DNA from 3 places in the Paenibacillus sp. VT-400 genome. Region 3 is predicted to be linked to each of the others. Evidence: predicted binding sites of a transcription regulator. Region 3 holds the regulator's gene; each other region holds the start of a gene.
What was found. Region 3 encodes LexA, which represses DNA repair genes until DNA is damaged. Its sites were predicted from a motif close to CGAACATATGTTCG; they were not measured.
Positions count from the first base shown of each region.

Region 1 (5,266 bases), 1.5 Mb from region 3:
TAAATCATTTCGATCTGTTGCTGAGTCTCATCAATTCGTTTCTCTTTGTTAGCCACTTGCTCTTCTTTACGTTCGAGTGATTCCAATTTTTTATCCAGCGACTCTTCTTTTTGCAACAATCGTCTTTCTTGTCGTTGAATTTCATTCCGACGTTCACGAGTGTCTTTTTCAGCTTCAGCGCGAATGCGATGGATTTCATCCTTCGCTTCCAGCACCGTTTCTTTCTTCAGTGCTTCTGCCTCTTTCTTCGCGTTCTCCACGATTTGTACGGCAGCTTGTTCCGCACTAGAGATTTTAGCCTCTGCAAGAGATTTGCGAATAAAATATCCTACTCCGAACCCAATGAATAGCGCGGCTGCAACGAGAGCGATCGTGATTGCAATTTCCATACTGTTCACCTCCTCGTTGGTTCCTCCAAGGCATTCCTTGGGTCAATTTGCAGTTTTCAAACCTTACATATGTTTGGGAATAACGAATACTCACGGCGATCCCCCGCCGATTTTCATTTCACATGTACATGTTTCCACGTACTATTCACTGTTTCCAGCGAACCCATAATTAAGAATGGTATAAATCTTAAGAAACCGAAACCGCTTTTTTGGAAGGAAAAAGGGTTGTCCATTTCTTACAGACTCATGTCCATTTTAGTATTTGACGAAAGAAATTGTCAAGAGAATGCAGTATAGAGACTCTAGTCTGCTAATCCCATAACAACGCTTCGTCATCTTCAGGGTCCCCAGCCTCATCTTCTTCAATTAAACAATTCACGACCTTGCGCACCATATCCATTGAAAAACCACGTCTCATTAGGAAGGGAAGCGTTTTATTTTTTTTCTCTTTGACGTCCCCTTTGACCTGATTCCATTTTTTGCGTCCGGCACTCAAGGCAGTCTCAAATTCCGCATCTGTACTGATCCCTTCTAGTGCCTCAACAATGAGATCATTGGCAATGCCCTTTTGACGCAGCTCTTGCCTTATCCACAGTTTTCCCTTCCGCTTGCCCTCCATACGCTGTCTTGTCCATTCCTTCGCAAATAGATCGTCATCCACCAGGTTCTCCCGCTCAAGCCGATCCAGCGCCTCTTCAATCAAAGGTGCAGCAAACTCCTTCTGACGAAGTTTCTGACTTAATTCATGGCGCGTACGTGGCTTATGCTCCAAAAAACGCAGAGACTGTGCATACGTCCGCTGTCGCTCATCAGCTACAATGATTTCCTCCAGATCCTTCTTCATAAACGTATTACCTTGAGTCATCCTGTATTTAATCATCACATCTTCAAGAACCGTAATGGAGTGGATGCCAAAAGTGATTCGATAACGAGCTTGCCTGCTCTTCGTTCGTTCTACACGTGTAATAATAAGTTCTTCGTTGTCCGGAAATTGGGATAGGCCATCCTGTTCTGCTTCTTCATATAAATCCTCGTCATGTTGATCCATTCTGGTCTCCCCTTTCATAACATTTTCATTCTGACTACGCCAAGCACATCTTCACATAAGACAAAGAACACCAATAACACAAAAGACCGGGAACTCTGCCCGGCCTTTACTCCACAGTTAGCGTGCTAACAGCCCCTGTCCATTGGGACAGGGGCTGTTAGACAGCACGAGTACTCCCACTACAATCCATTATCCAGATTGATCCAAGCTCAATCAGATAAGTTTACGGAGTCCAGTGGGGAACACCCTCAGGGTCCTCCCTACAAGAGAGGTTTTGAGAGATTACTCGTTGATTTCAAACAATTCTTGTTCTTCTGCTGCTTCTTTTTGTTGCTCTTCACTAGTTGGCGCAGGAACTGCAGTAACCAAGTTACTGGCTACACGAATTTTTTGTTCAATGATGTCAGCAATATCTTTATGCTCTTTCATGAACTGCTTTGCGTTCTCACGGCCTTGTCCTAAACGCTCGCCTTCGTAGGAGTACCAAGCACCACTTTTATTAACGATGTCCAGCTCTGTACCAATGTCAATGATACTGCCTTCTCTCGAGATACCCTCGCCATACATGATATCCACTTCCGCTTGTTTAAACGGAGGTGCCACTTTGTTTTTAACAACTTTAATACGAGTACGGTTACCAATCATGTCATTGCCTGATTTGATACTCTCAATACGACGCACATCCAGACGTACTGTGGAATAAAACTTCAGAGCACGACCACCAGGTGTTGTTTCCGGGTTACCAAACATAACGCCAACTTTCTCACGAAGCTGGTTAATGAAGATTGCGATTGTTTTGGATTTGCTGATTGCACCAGACAGTTTACGCAGCGCCTGAGACATCAAACGCGCTTGCAAACCAACGTGTGAATCACCCATTTCGCCTTCAATCTCTGCTTTTGGAACCAATGCGGCTACAGAGTCAATAACGACGATATCTACTGCACCACTGCGTACAAGAGCTTCTGCAATTTCCAGCCCTTGCTCACCCGTATCTGGCTGAGACAGAAGCAATTCATCAATATTAACACCAAGTTTGCTTGCATATTGTGGGTCAAGAGCATGCTCGGCATCGATAAATGCAGCTTGTCCACCCGCTCTTTGTACTTCAGCGATAGCATGCAATGCTACGGTTGTTTTACCAGAGGATTCAGGTCCATATATTTCAACAATACGGCCTTTAGGCAAGCCGCCTGTTCCTAATGCAATATCCAAAGCCAAGGAACCACTGGGAATAATTTCCACATTCATATGAGTGGACTCACCCAGTTTCATGATGGATCCTTTACCAAATTGCTTCTCTATTTGACGGAGCGCCATATCAAGCGCGGCACGACGGTCTGACAATAAGCTCACACCCTTTACTGTTTATAAGATAATGATACCTTGTTTTAACACGTTTGCCAAGCTTTTTTTCGAACATACATTCGTTTTTTTTGTAAAGGCCGAGGCGCCTCTTCCTCAAGGAAACTTTCCATTAAACAGAAAAAAGAACCGTAAACAAGGCTGTAAAGCCTAATTCTACGGTTCTTCCGTCTTCCTTAATTATACTTGCTTGGAACTGTAAATGCAATCGAAGCTATTAACTAATCAATCCATCGCCACAAGTTTTTGCCATAAGCGATAGAGAATCGCTTTGGCTGAACGAATGCGAACCGTCTCGCGATTACCATTAATACGCAGCTCATGAATTTCCGTCTCTTTTCCACGTTCAGCAAGAGCGATGAAGACAAGTCCCGGTGGTTTGCGTTCCGAATATCCCGGTCCAGCTACACCGGTAACAGCCAAGCCAAAATCAGCATCACCAATCATGCGGACCTGCTCAGCAAGCACTTTTGCAACCTCAGGACTTACCGCCCCAGGCGCATCTTCACCTTCCAGATAATCATGAGGCACATTCAGCAGCTTTTCTTTAATTTCATTGGAGTAACAAACAATTCCACCTTTGAGCATTGATGCGCTTCCGGGTACAGAGGTCAGACTTTGCATGACAAGCCCTCCTGTACAGCTCTCAGCAGCGCTGAGCGTCAGCCCCATGTCAGACATCATGGTTACAATCGTGTACTCTATAGGCACATCCTCGTTCGCGTAGAGATGTTCTGTCAAACGCTCCCGAATCTGAACCTCCATCGCATCCAGCTTCAGCTTCGCCTCTCCCTCACTCGCAGCCTTTGTGGAGACACGTACCGTAACTTCGCCTTCGCTCGCGTAAGGAGCAATCGTAGGGTCTGTCTGCGCGTCAATCAGATCCAGAAGTCGATCTTCAAGAGCAGATTCACCAATACCTGCGAATTTGAGCATTCGGGAATAGATCGGCATCTCTTCTGTGAGTACATGCTGGAACAGCCAAGGTTTGACTTCCTGTTCAAACATTGGAATCAACTCTTTAGGTGGTCCAGGCATCACAACATAATATTTGTCATTGTCAGAAATCGCATTTCCTGCCGCAAGGCCCGTTTCATTGGCCAGAGGTGTTCCGCCATCAATAACGATCGCCTGACGTCGGTTATTCTCTGTCATATCCACATTACGATCTCTGAAAAAGCTCTCAATTTTGTCCATTGCCATTCGATCTGTATGCAGTTTCCGGTTAAGAACAGCTGCGAGCGCATCCTTGGTCAGATCATCTTGGGTAGGTCCGATGCCACCGGAAAATAAAATAACGTCTGCACGGCTCTGCGCAATGCGAATAGCTTCACTAAGTCGGTTCAGGTTATCCCCAACCACCGTTTGGAAATATACATCGATCCCCATCGCAGCCAATTCACGGGATAGGTATCTGGCATTGGTATTGACGATTTGTCCAAGCAGTAGCTCTGTGCCAACTGCAATGATTTCTGCCTTCATTGAGCATCCTCCTGTACACGTGGTGAGTGATCAAAGGGCAATAGGATAATTTCCTATTGCCCCTGACCCAATGCTTCCTTCATGATTACCCATTTAAGAACAAACCATTATGCTTTTGTTAAATGAAGCAGGTTTTTGTTTTTGATAAAGTAATCGATACCCGACCAGATGGTAATAAGCGCTGCTGCCCATACCGCGATAATATCGACGTGAATACCCGTGTATGAAAACGGGAAATTGTTCAACAGCAACAGCACAATCGCCACAATCTGCACTACAGTCTTCAGCTTGCCCCAAGCACTGGCGGCAACAACCGAACCATCCAGCAATGCAATTTGACGCAAGCCGGTAACTGCAAATTCACGACTAATAATCACAACTGCAATCCAGGAATCCAGCTTGCCCATCTCCACAAGCGAGATCAAAACTGCAGTAACCAGCAGCTTGTCTGCGAGTGGATCGAGCAGTTTCCCCAGATTGGTAACCATGTTATTTTTCCGCGCAAGGTATCCGTCAATTCCATCTGTGCTTGCGGCGATGATAAAAATAACAGCAGCAATCAGTTGATTATACGGAAGCGACAAGCTTCCAAGCTGCAACGGCTCTGGATAAAATGGAAAATCCACGAGCAGGAACACCATCAAAAAAGGGATTAAGCAAATTCGTGCAAGCGTAATCCGGTTGGGTAAATTCACAAGACGCCCTCCCTCATATCCTCCATTACTCCAAACAATCATCATAATCCCGTTATCATCATCCGGAACATGAAATGTACAATTTCAATGTCAATCCATATTAACATGATCCCACTATGTAGAAACGCAAAAAATAAAGTCAACCGCTCAAAAGCAAAACGCTTTAAACGTTCCGGTGACTTCCAGAAGATGTACTGCTTTTCACAAAGTCAGCAAACGATGAGGACTGGACTTGATGCTTGACTGCCAGCAATGCACACTTAGTATAATATACGCCCAATACCGTG
Region 1 covers NZ_LELF01000067.1:1,550,757-1,556,022, reverse strand. The annotation lists gene rny (ribonuclease Y) at 1-389, opposite strand, end outside; gene EL84_RS17720 (regulatory protein RecX) at 700-1,437, opposite strand; gene recA (recombinase RecA) at 1,720-2,784, opposite strand; gene EL84_RS17710 (competence/damage-inducible protein A) at 3,028-4,284, opposite strand; gene pgsA (CDP-diacylglycerol--glycerol-3-phosphate 3-phosphatidyltransferase) at 4,392-4,979, opposite strand.
Region 1: the regulator LexA is predicted to act here: its motif matches at 2,854-2,867, upstream of recA (recombinase RecA).

Region 2 (5,266 bases), 340 kb from region 3:
CAACGTCTATAAAGCCCTTGCGCAACTAGGGAACTTTACAAGCAAGAATGATGCTCCAACTGTGAAAAAAGGAAAAGTCTCCACTGTTCTGGACACGATTTCCGGAATCTTTACACCCATCCTACCGGCGATGATCGGTTGTGCCATGATTAAGGCAGTTCTTCTTATTTTGAAAACCTTTGATCTCGTTGACCTTGACGGTCAATTTAATACGATTATGACTTTCGTCGGGGATGCGGCTTATTACTTCTTGCCAATGCTACTCGCCTGGAGTGCTGCTGTTAAACTTAAAGCTAATGTGGGCTTTGCTTTAACCATTGCGGGTATCTTGTTACATCCTAGCTTTTCGGCGTTAATGTCTGCAGGTGAGCCTGTTACGTTCTTTGGTCTGCCTGTCACACAAGCGACGTATTCTTCTTCCGTTATTCCAATTATTCTAGCCGTATGGATCCTGTCATATGTGGAACGATTTGCTGAAAAGTATTCTCCTTCCGTGATCAAATCCATTTTGAAACCTTTAGTTGTAATCCTTGTTATGGCGCCTCTAACATTAATTATTCTAGGACCATTGGGTGCAATTGCCGGTAACTATCTTGCTTCTGCTGTATCCTATGTCAATACACACGCAGGATGGTTAGTGTCTGGTATTATTGGCGGCGCATTCCCTTTCCTGATTCTGACTGGGATGCACTATAGTTTGGGACCCGTTGTCCTCACTGCTTATGCACAAACAAAAACCGATGGCATTGTTGGCCCAGGTATGCTCGTACACAATATTGCTCAAGGTGCAGCTGCGCTCGCGGTCGCATTAAGAACCAAAAATAAAGCGTTTAAACAAGTTGCTTACTCTACTAGCGTAACTGCGCTGTTAGGAATTAGCGAACCTGCATTGTTTGGTGTAAATCTACGGTTAAAAAAACCACTGATCGCTGTTGTCATTGGTGGTATTGTAGGCGGAATATACGTTGGCTTGTTCGGTGTAGCTCGATCTGCTCTAGGCATTGCCGGCTTGGCTACGTTACCAGCATTTATCACAGATAATCCATGGAACCTAATCCATGCAGCAATTGGTCTGGTCATTGGCTTTGTTGTTACCTTCTTGATGACGCTTATTTTAGGATTTGAAGATGTTCCTGAGGATGGAGAGGATCAACGAACACCAGCCAATTCATCTTCAACAAACCGTGTGCCTGTTGTTAGTGTTTCTGAACATGTGCTCATAGCACCAATGACTGGTCGAGTTCTAGAGTTATCAACAATAAAGGACGAAGCCTTTGCAACTGGAGCTATGGGAAAAGGGATCGCCATTGAACCTACAGTTGGAAAGCTTGTTTCACCAGCCGATGGTGTAATATCCGCGGTATTCCCTACCTTCCACGCAATGGGTATTAGCTCGAATAATGGCGCTGAACTCCTCGTTCATATTGGCATGAACACGGTGAAGCTGAAAGGTGAACATTTCAAGGTACATGTGCAAGAAGGTGATGAAGTAAAAGCTGGGGATTTACTTATCGAATTCGATACAGATGCAATAGCCGCCAAAGGTTATGATCTGACTACACCTATTATTGTTACGAATTCAGATGACTTTACAGATGTAATTGGTATAGACAAACCATCGATTACGATCGGGGAAAAACTAATTAAGATCATATAAGGAGGAATTTCCAATGAAGAACACAACCGTATTCCCAGACTCTTTTATGTGGGGCGGCGCAACAGCGGCGAATCAATACGAGGGTGCCTGGAACATTGATGGTAAAAAGGCAAGTACAGCAGATATGATGACGGGTGGAACGCATACTATTCCAAGACGGATCACTAAACACATTGAGGAGGGTGTAAACTATCCTTCCCATGAGGCAGTAGACTTTTACCATCATTACAAAGAAGATATCCGTCTGTTTGCAGAGATGGGCTTTCGATGCTTCAGAATGTCCATTGCTTGGTCCAGAATATTCCCCAACGGGGACGATGTAACGCCAAATGAAGCAGGACTTCAATTTTACGACAAGGTGTTCAGTGAACTGAAAAAGTATAATATTGAACCTATCGTTACAATCTCACATTACGAAGCTCCGTTTGCGCTAACAGAGAAATTCAATGCCTGGGCTTCCAGAGAGATGATCGACTGCTACGTACGGTATTGTGAGACCATTTTCACCCGTTACAAGGATGTCGTGAAGTACTGGATTACATTTAATGAGATCAATAGTTTAATTGTTCCAGCAGGAGCATATATAGCAGGGGCATTATTAGTTGATGATAGTGGTGTATTTAACAATACGGTTGTGGATAGTACGCAATTAAGATTCCAGGCTTTACATCATCAATTTATAGCAAGTGCAAAAGCTGTCAAACTTGCTCATGAGATTAATCCGGCGTTCCAAATCGGTTGTATGATTAATTATAGTCATGGTTACGGAAGTACATGTAAACCGGAAGATATGTTGAAGGCTCTGAGAATGGATCAGATTAACAATATGCTGAGCAGCGACGTGCAAGTTAGAGGGGAATACCCTGACTTTGCCAAAAGATATTTTAATGAGAACAATATTCAGATTGAGATGGCAGAAGAGGACGTAGAAGTGCTAAAACAAGGCTGTGTTGATTTCTATAGCTTCAGCTACTACAAGTCTCATGTAGTGGGTACCCGCCCAGAAGGTGATGAGACCCAGGGGAATGTCTTTGGTGGATTCAAAAATCCTTATTTGAAGGCAAATGATTGGGGATGGCAAATCGATCCAGTTGGACTTCGTTACGTACTCAATCATGTGTACGATCGGTATAGAATCCCTGTAATGATCGTTGAAAATGGTCTGGGAGCGGTTGATATCATCGAAGAGGATGGCTCTATCCATGATACGTATAGAATCAATTTCCTGCGAGATCATATCGAACAAATGAGAGAAGCTATCCTCGATGGCGTTAATCTTATCGGCTACACGGCTTGGGGTTGCATCGACATCGTTAGTGCCTCAACTGGCGAAATGGAGAAACGCTACGGATTCATTTATGTAGATAAGAATAACGAGGGCGGAGGTACCCTGAAAAGAAGTAAAAAGGACAGTTTCCACTGGTATAAAAAGGTGATTGAATCCAACGGGGAAAGATTGGATTTGGAAATATAATTTGCACTCGAACGAAAGATGATCCAATCTTTAAATTCCATCAAATAGACCAAGTACTTATCACTTTGTGAGACAAGTACTTGGTTTTTTGTGCATCAATAATAAAACTAAGAATTAATTATTTGGATGGCTACAGTGGCTGACAATATCCAGTCTACAGTTCATTATGGTGTCCAAGGGTTTTCAAAAGCTAATTATAAATATTTACCTCTTGCATAAAGAACGTGTGTTCGGTCTATAATATATACAAACATACGTTCTCAAAAGTACAGGAGTGATTACAGTGTTGACTAAGCAACGAACCATTATGCTCATTGATATGCAGAGCTTTTATGCTTCAGTCGAAAAGGCAAAAATGCCTCAATACAAAAATAGACCATTAGCTGTTGCGGGAGACCCCGCAAGACGCTCTGGAATTATCCTTGCCGCTTGTCCACTAGCCAAAGCGAAGGGTGTGTCTACCGCGGAACCACTCTGGCAGTCTCTTCAGAAGTGCCCTGAACTGATCATTGTGAGACCACACATGCAAGAATACATCGAAGTATCCACTCAAATCATGTCCATTATTGAGGAGTTTACCGATCTGGTCGAACCGTACAGTATAGACGAATTATTCGCTGATTTTACAGGGTCTATGCATCTATTCGGTAATGATCCAGTCGATTTGGCCAAGCAAATTCAAGACAAAATCTATAATGAAACAGGCGTTTACGCAAGAGCTGGCATTGGTGAAAACAAAATCATCAGTAAATTGTGCTGTGATATGATCGCTAAAAAAGCAGAGGGGGGTATTTTCCACTTAAAGAAAGAGGAATTACACCTCCACATTGGAGATAAGCCCATCCGCGATATGTGGGGGATCGGCTCAAGAATGGAAAAACATCTGTGGAAGATGGGCATCCGAACCATTAGAGACCTGGCGAATACGCCTCTTTCCAAGTTAAGAAGTAAGTGGGGTGTTAATGGAGAAGTCATTTGGCGAGTCGCAAATGGACTCGACAATTCGCCGGTAACCGTCAACACGCACAGTACACAAAAGGATATCGGAAACGGAATGACCCTGCCTAGAGATTTCACAGAGGCTTGGGAGATCGAAGTGGTTATTCTCGATATCTGCACTGAAGTATGCAGAAGAGCCCGCCGAAAGGGACTGATGGGTAGTGTCGTTTCCGTGAGTGTGTCTGGAGCGGATTTTGACCACCCCACTGGTTTTCACAGGCAGGTTAAACTGTCTGATCCTACAAACATAACCGTTGATGTATGCAAGATAGCCAAACGCATATTTCATCAACACTGGGATGGGCAACCTGTGCGCCGTGTAGGCGTATCCCTGTCTCAATTATCCAACGCGGATACATATCAACTTTCTTTTTTTGATGATCAAGAGCAGAAACGGGCCATTGATCAGGTTATGGACGACATTAAGGATCGATTTGGCGACATTGCCATTCTACGAGCGAGCTCCATTACGGCTGCGGGTCAAGCGATCGATCGAGCATCTAAAATTGGGGGGCATTATAAATGAGCAAAAAACTGGAGGCCAATGGATTATGGGAATCGAGCCGCATGATGCTTCCTCAACATAAAGAACGAATTATACAGCATCGTACTCAAGTTCATTATCTAACGAAACCGCTGATCCATGAAGATGAGTGGGAGATTATTACACAAAATATAGATATGTCGCTCAATTATACATTGCAAGCCACCTTTGCAATATTTACTGAGTCAGGCAATCGGTATATACACGGGATCGTCACTTCAGTCAGTACCTTTGGAAAGAAAATCAAAATTGAAATGGAGAATGGATTTGAATGGGTCGATTTTGATCAATTGGTCGCTGTAAAACTTGAAGAAGGAGGCGTGTAAAGTGCGACAGACTTTGGAGGAACTTTCACTCGTAAAGAGGGTAGTGGAGCTCCCTTATCTGTTAGGTGCTCTGGAGGTAGATAAGCATAAAATATACGCTTCAAACTTCAAAATGAAATCTGTGTATGTTGACTACCTGGACGGTACCCAAAAGAAAATAGCTTTAGAAATGTACAAATCAAAGCAAAGGCTAAAGGAACATCATATTAAAATCATAGATGAAGTGAGATCTGAGCTGAGTTTAACGGTAGATTATTCGGTGAGAG
Region 2 covers NZ_LELF01000067.1:2,734,505-2,739,770, forward strand. The annotation lists gene EL84_RS22630 (beta-glucoside-specific PTS transporter subunit IIABC) at 1-1,657, shown strand, start outside; gene EL84_RS22635 (glycoside hydrolase family 1 protein) at 1,671-3,131, shown strand; gene EL84_RS22640 (DNA polymerase IV) at 3,439-4,656, shown strand; gene EL84_RS22645 (YolD-like family protein) at 4,653-5,000, shown strand; gene EL84_RS22650 (hypothetical protein) at 5,002-5,266, shown strand, end outside.
Region 2: the regulator LexA is predicted to act here: its motif matches at 3,379-3,392, upstream of EL84_RS22640 (DNA polymerase IV).

Region 3 (5,266 bases):
CGTTTGCTGTACCGATTTGTTTTCCGTCTTTGTCGTTAATGGTCGCCTTGAGCAAAGCAACTTCGAATTCTTTATCAGTGTTTTCAATAGAGGCTGTTAAAGACCACATCCCATTATCATCTTTGACGGACACTTCCGATATTTTTAAACCATCAAGTTCATATTCGATTGCTTCAACTGTTTCTGCTACTTCCTCTTGCTTAGTTTCTTCTTTTGCCTGCTCAGTGTCTATTAATACATTCGTTTCTACTAGTTCTGTTTCAGTTGATTTCACAGGCACTATATTGGCTGTTTTTTCTGTCTCACTTCCACATGCTGTTATTGCTATTGTTAACATTAAGGCTGAAAATAAAAGTGATGCTTTTTTCAAGATGATTCCTCCAATATATGTATTCTGCATATAGTCTATCAGACCTAGGTATATTTTTCTATGTAAATGAGTGGATAAGGAAAAGCTAATACATGAGGAGTCGCAACTAGAAGGGGATGGCCTCTCATAAACCTTAATAAAGGTCATTGTATCTGTCAGTCTGTCCTAGATGGTCGCGAACTTCTAACTTCTTGCTGTACCTTGTCTTTAGGCATCTCAGTTGTTCTTATCAGGCAACGACTGAACATTTAGTCATTTCTCCTTAGCCATTCATCCTTTTACTCAGACATTAGAATAACCTGCTACGATAATAGATGTATTCCATAAGACTGTTGAGTTTAAAGCCAGAACTCACCTACTATCGCAGTAAGCTGATACTGTCTATCGAATGAAAGACTTACATAGCACCCTCATAAGGCAACTTGATAGCCACGAAATAGAAAGGAATACTAGCTTTCACTCTTTCAAAATTCCAACCATCGTTCAAATACATACAATATGGATGTTTCATTTGTATGTTGAAAGTTTCATATAGAAGAGGTATACTTTAATTGAATTTTGAACAATTTAATTTTAAATAATTAATTGGAGATGTTAATATGGATCAGGCAAAACAACTGGTGACAGAACAACGTACATTTTTTTATACAGGTCAAACTAAAAATATTGATTATCGGATTAATGCGCTTCAACAGCTTAGAAAAGGAATTGAAAAGTATCAGCAACGGATTCAAGATGCACTTCGGGCAGATTTGAACAAATCAGAGGCGGAAGCTTACGGTTCCGAGATTCGCATTGTTCTGGGTGAACTGGATTTTGCATTAGAACACCTGCAGGAATGGGCTGCACCAAAACAAGTCCCAACCAATTCGGCTATGCCGGATGGGGTGAGTACCATTTACCCTGAACCATACGGGGTGGCTCTTATAATTGCACCTTGGAACTATCCTTTCCAACTGGCCTTTGGTCCACTGATTGGAGCAATTGCAGCCGGTAACTGTGCAGTTATCAAACCTTCTGAATTAACACCAGCCGTATCTCGTCTGACGTATGATCTGATTCAGGAGATCTTCCCTCAGGAGTATATTGCGGTTATGGAAGGCGAAGTTGAGGCTAGCACAGCATTGTTGAAAGAGAAGTTTGATTATATTTTCTTCACAGGCAGCACAGGTGTTGGTCGCATTGTTATGAAGGCAGCTGCGGAGCACTTGACCTGTAACTCTTGAGTTGGGCGGCAAGAGTCCTGCTATTGTCCATAGTGATGCAGATCTGAAGCTGGTGGCCCAACGTATTGTTCGTGGTAAATTCCTGAATGCAGGGCAAACATGCGTCGCTCCGGATTACTTGCTTGTGCATGAACAAGTTCATGATGAACTGATTAATCTGATTAGCGCAGAGATCAAAGATAAATTTGGGGATGATGTGTTACAGAACTCTGATTTCCCGCATATTGTCAACGCGCGTAATTTTGATCGGTTGTCGAAATTCCTCACAGATGGCAAAACACTAATTGGTGGGCGTTCTGTACGTGAGCAGTTGCTTATTGAGCCGACGGTAATTGGTGATGTGAACTGGGAATCAGCTGTCATGCAAGAAGAGATCTTCGGTCCGATTCTTCCTGTATTTACGTACAGTGACCTGAATCCTATGCTGGATGAGATTGTTCGCCGGCCAAAACCATTGGCACTATATCTCTTCACACAGGATGAGCAACTGCAGGATCAGGTTCTGAATCAAGTATCCTTCGGTGGTGGATGTATTAATGACACACTTTCTCATATGACTTCACACTATCTCCCGTTTGGTGGTGTAGGAGAGAGCGGTATGGGCTCATATCACGGACAACAGAGCTTTGATGTGTTCTCGCATCACAAGAGTATTTTGAAACGAAGTAAATAATTAGCCGCTAAAATAACATAAACATGAAAAAAGAGGTTGTCCTGTTCATCAGGGCAACCTCTTTCGTATTTCATTACATCTAGTTTTGTTACTCAAGTTAAATATTAATGAATATCTCGGAAAAGGCCAATGACTTTACCCAGAATACTAACGTGTTTCAAACGTAAAGGTTCGAAGGTCGCATTCTCCGGTTGAAGGCGAATATGATCTTTCTCTTTATAGAACGTTTTCACTGTAGCTTCATCGTCTTCAGTCATTGCAACGACGATATCACCGTTATCAGCAGTTTGCTGTTGGCGGACAATAACATAATCTCCATTAACGATTCCAGCTTCCACCATACTATCTCCCACTACCGAAAGCATAAACACTTTCTGTTCGCCTACATAATGTGTAGGAAGAGGGAAGTAGTCTTCAATGTTCTCGGTTGCAGTGATTGGAACCCCGGCTGTAACCTTACCAACAACAGGAATACGTGCAACGCTATGAGCAAATTGATGAGAATGCTCAGATTCTTCCTGGCTCAAAAGCTCAATGGCTCTTGGCTTGGTAGGGTCGCGTCGGATCAAACCTTTTTTCTCCAAACGATCCAAATGTCCATGTACTGTTGAGCTGGAAGCCAGTCCAACCGCTTCACCAATTTCCCGTACGGAAGGAGGATACCCCTTCAACCGGACTTCATTTCGTATAAACTCCAGAATAGCCTGCTGCCTGCTGGATATCTTCGACATACCGTATCAACCCCATTTTAGTAACGTTTGGGAAAATTATAACATAGAACCTCCGTTCGTACAAACATAAGTTCTAAATAAAATAGCATTAAATCAGTGTTTTTTAACTTATAGAACAGAAATTGTCCAAAAGTCAGAGCATAATACTGCAAATGTTTTGCAAAAGTACTTGAAATAAGATATTGTTCCTTCTAAAAAAGAAGCGAACAATTGTTCTAAAAATCTATTGAACAAAACAAGTGTTCGTGTTATATTGATTTCAACAGATAGGAACAAACGTTTGGAGGCGGGTATTTAATGAGATATTCTACTTATCAAAGCATTTATGAACCAATCAATTCGGAACTGGTGAAGTCTAACATAGGGAACTACAAGAAGGTTTTAGCGCGTTTCAAGATTTCTTCATGGATGTTAAAGGTAGCCATTACCTCTATGATTATATTTATTGGATGCAGCACCGTTTTAACTGTTTTTGCTGGCAATGAGAATGATGTTCTGCTTGGAGGAAAGATAGCTGTTTCACAAGGGGAAACATTATGGAGTATTTCTTTGGAACATAAACCGACGAATATGGATACACGTATTTATATAGAAGCAATTAAGAAAGTGAATCAACTTCATACAACTTCCATCCAAGTGGGACAAGTACTAGCTCTACCGCAATTTGCAGAATAAAATGCACATCAATGAGTGTTAGCGCGTGTCAGCTTGACAAGCAGCCTTTATAATGGCAAAGTTAATATGACTTTGTATTTTTGGAGGGGACAAGCTTGGATATAGATAGTCTGGTAGCACGCATTAACGAATTGGCTCGTAAGCAAAAGTCCACTGGATTGTCGGAGGAAGAGCTTGCTGAACGTGCCGAGCTAAGAGAGATTTATTTGAGTAATATTCGCAGCAATTTCAGACAACAACTGGATACCATTGAGATTGTTGATGATGAGAATGACAAAGGCCACCAAGGCAAACTCAAACACTAACGAAACCTAATGATATCATTATGATATTTAGGTTTCTTCCTGTTATTTTGAGTGTGCAATTTATAGGGGGAAATGTTGGTTTGCAATTATGTAAGCCGATACAAAGACACATAAGGGGGATTCTCATGTCGCGTTCGTTCGAGAGAACGGTTAAGAAAAATTCCAAGCAGTTAAATCAGCAACGCAAAAAAAGTGGTCAACCAATCACAGGTACACCAGGTGAAGAAGTCTTTAAGGGACGCAGTCTTTTGTTCCCTATATTTTTGATTGGTCTCGCCTTTTTGTATCTGTTTATGAGCACGTTCCTTGTGCAAGCTCCAATGACAACTTGGGACTGGGTGACCATGCTGCTTTACGTATTTTTGGCAGTCATCTTCATGCTTCGACGTCCATACATCAAGATTAGCAGTAATCGGATTATAACGACGAAGGGTAATCGTGAACGTTCAATTGGGGTTGACGATATCGTCAAATTCAGAATTGAACCAGGTACAGTTGTTATCGAACATAACAGTCGCGGGAAAAGATGGGTGTTCACCAAGTTATTGAACCGTTACGATACAGATGCGATTGCAGAACGTTTGCTGAAATTTGCGAAAGCACACCAGATCACCGTGGAAACCGTCGAAAAGTAATTATTGCATAAAGGGGTAGATGATCGGAATGGCGTTAAAAGCGATTTTGTTCGACCTAGATGATACTTTATTATGGGATGAGCGTAGTGTTCGAGAAGCTTTTCATGAGACTTGTCTAATCGCAGCGAAAGAGTCTGGGGTTAAACCAGAAGAACTTGAAGAAGCTGTTCGTAATGAGGCACGTGGACTGTATGAATCATATGAAACCTTTCCTTTTACTAAAATGATTGGAATCAATCCGTTTGAAGGCCTTTGGGCTAACTTTACTGGTGGGGATCAACCTGAGTTCCGTCAGTTGGAACAACTTGCTCCAGTTTACCGTAAAGAATCCTGGCGTCGTGGCTTGTTGAAGTTGGGTATAGATCGGGAAGATCTTGCTGAACAACTTGCCGCGCAGTTTGGAGTAGAACGGAGATCCAGACCTCATGTATACGAAGAAACGATGGATACCTTGCGTCAGTTACAAGGAAAGTACAAACTGTTGCTGTTAACAAACGGTTGTCCTGCTTTGCAACAAGAGAAGTTGGATGGTGTACCTGAATTAACTCCTTTCTTTGATGAGATTATTATCTCGGGTAACTTCGGAAAAGGAAAACCAGATCCGTCGATATTTGAACATGCTTTGAGTAAACTGGGTGTTAAACCCGAAGA
Region 3 covers NZ_LELF01000067.1:3,069,729-3,074,994, reverse strand. The annotation lists gene EL84_RS24150 (FxLYD domain-containing protein) at 1-370, opposite strand, end outside; gene EL84_RS32765 (aldehyde dehydrogenase family protein) at 970-1,596, shown strand; gene EL84_RS32760 (aldehyde dehydrogenase family protein) at 1,598-2,269, shown strand; gene lexA (transcriptional repressor LexA) at 2,374-3,000, opposite strand; gene EL84_RS24135 (LysM peptidoglycan-binding domain-containing protein) at 3,298-3,675, shown strand; gene EL84_RS24130 (DUF896 domain-containing protein) at 3,771-3,980, shown strand; gene EL84_RS24125 (hypothetical protein) at 4,106-4,615, shown strand; gene EL84_RS24120 (HAD family hydrolase) at 4,644-5,266, shown strand, end outside.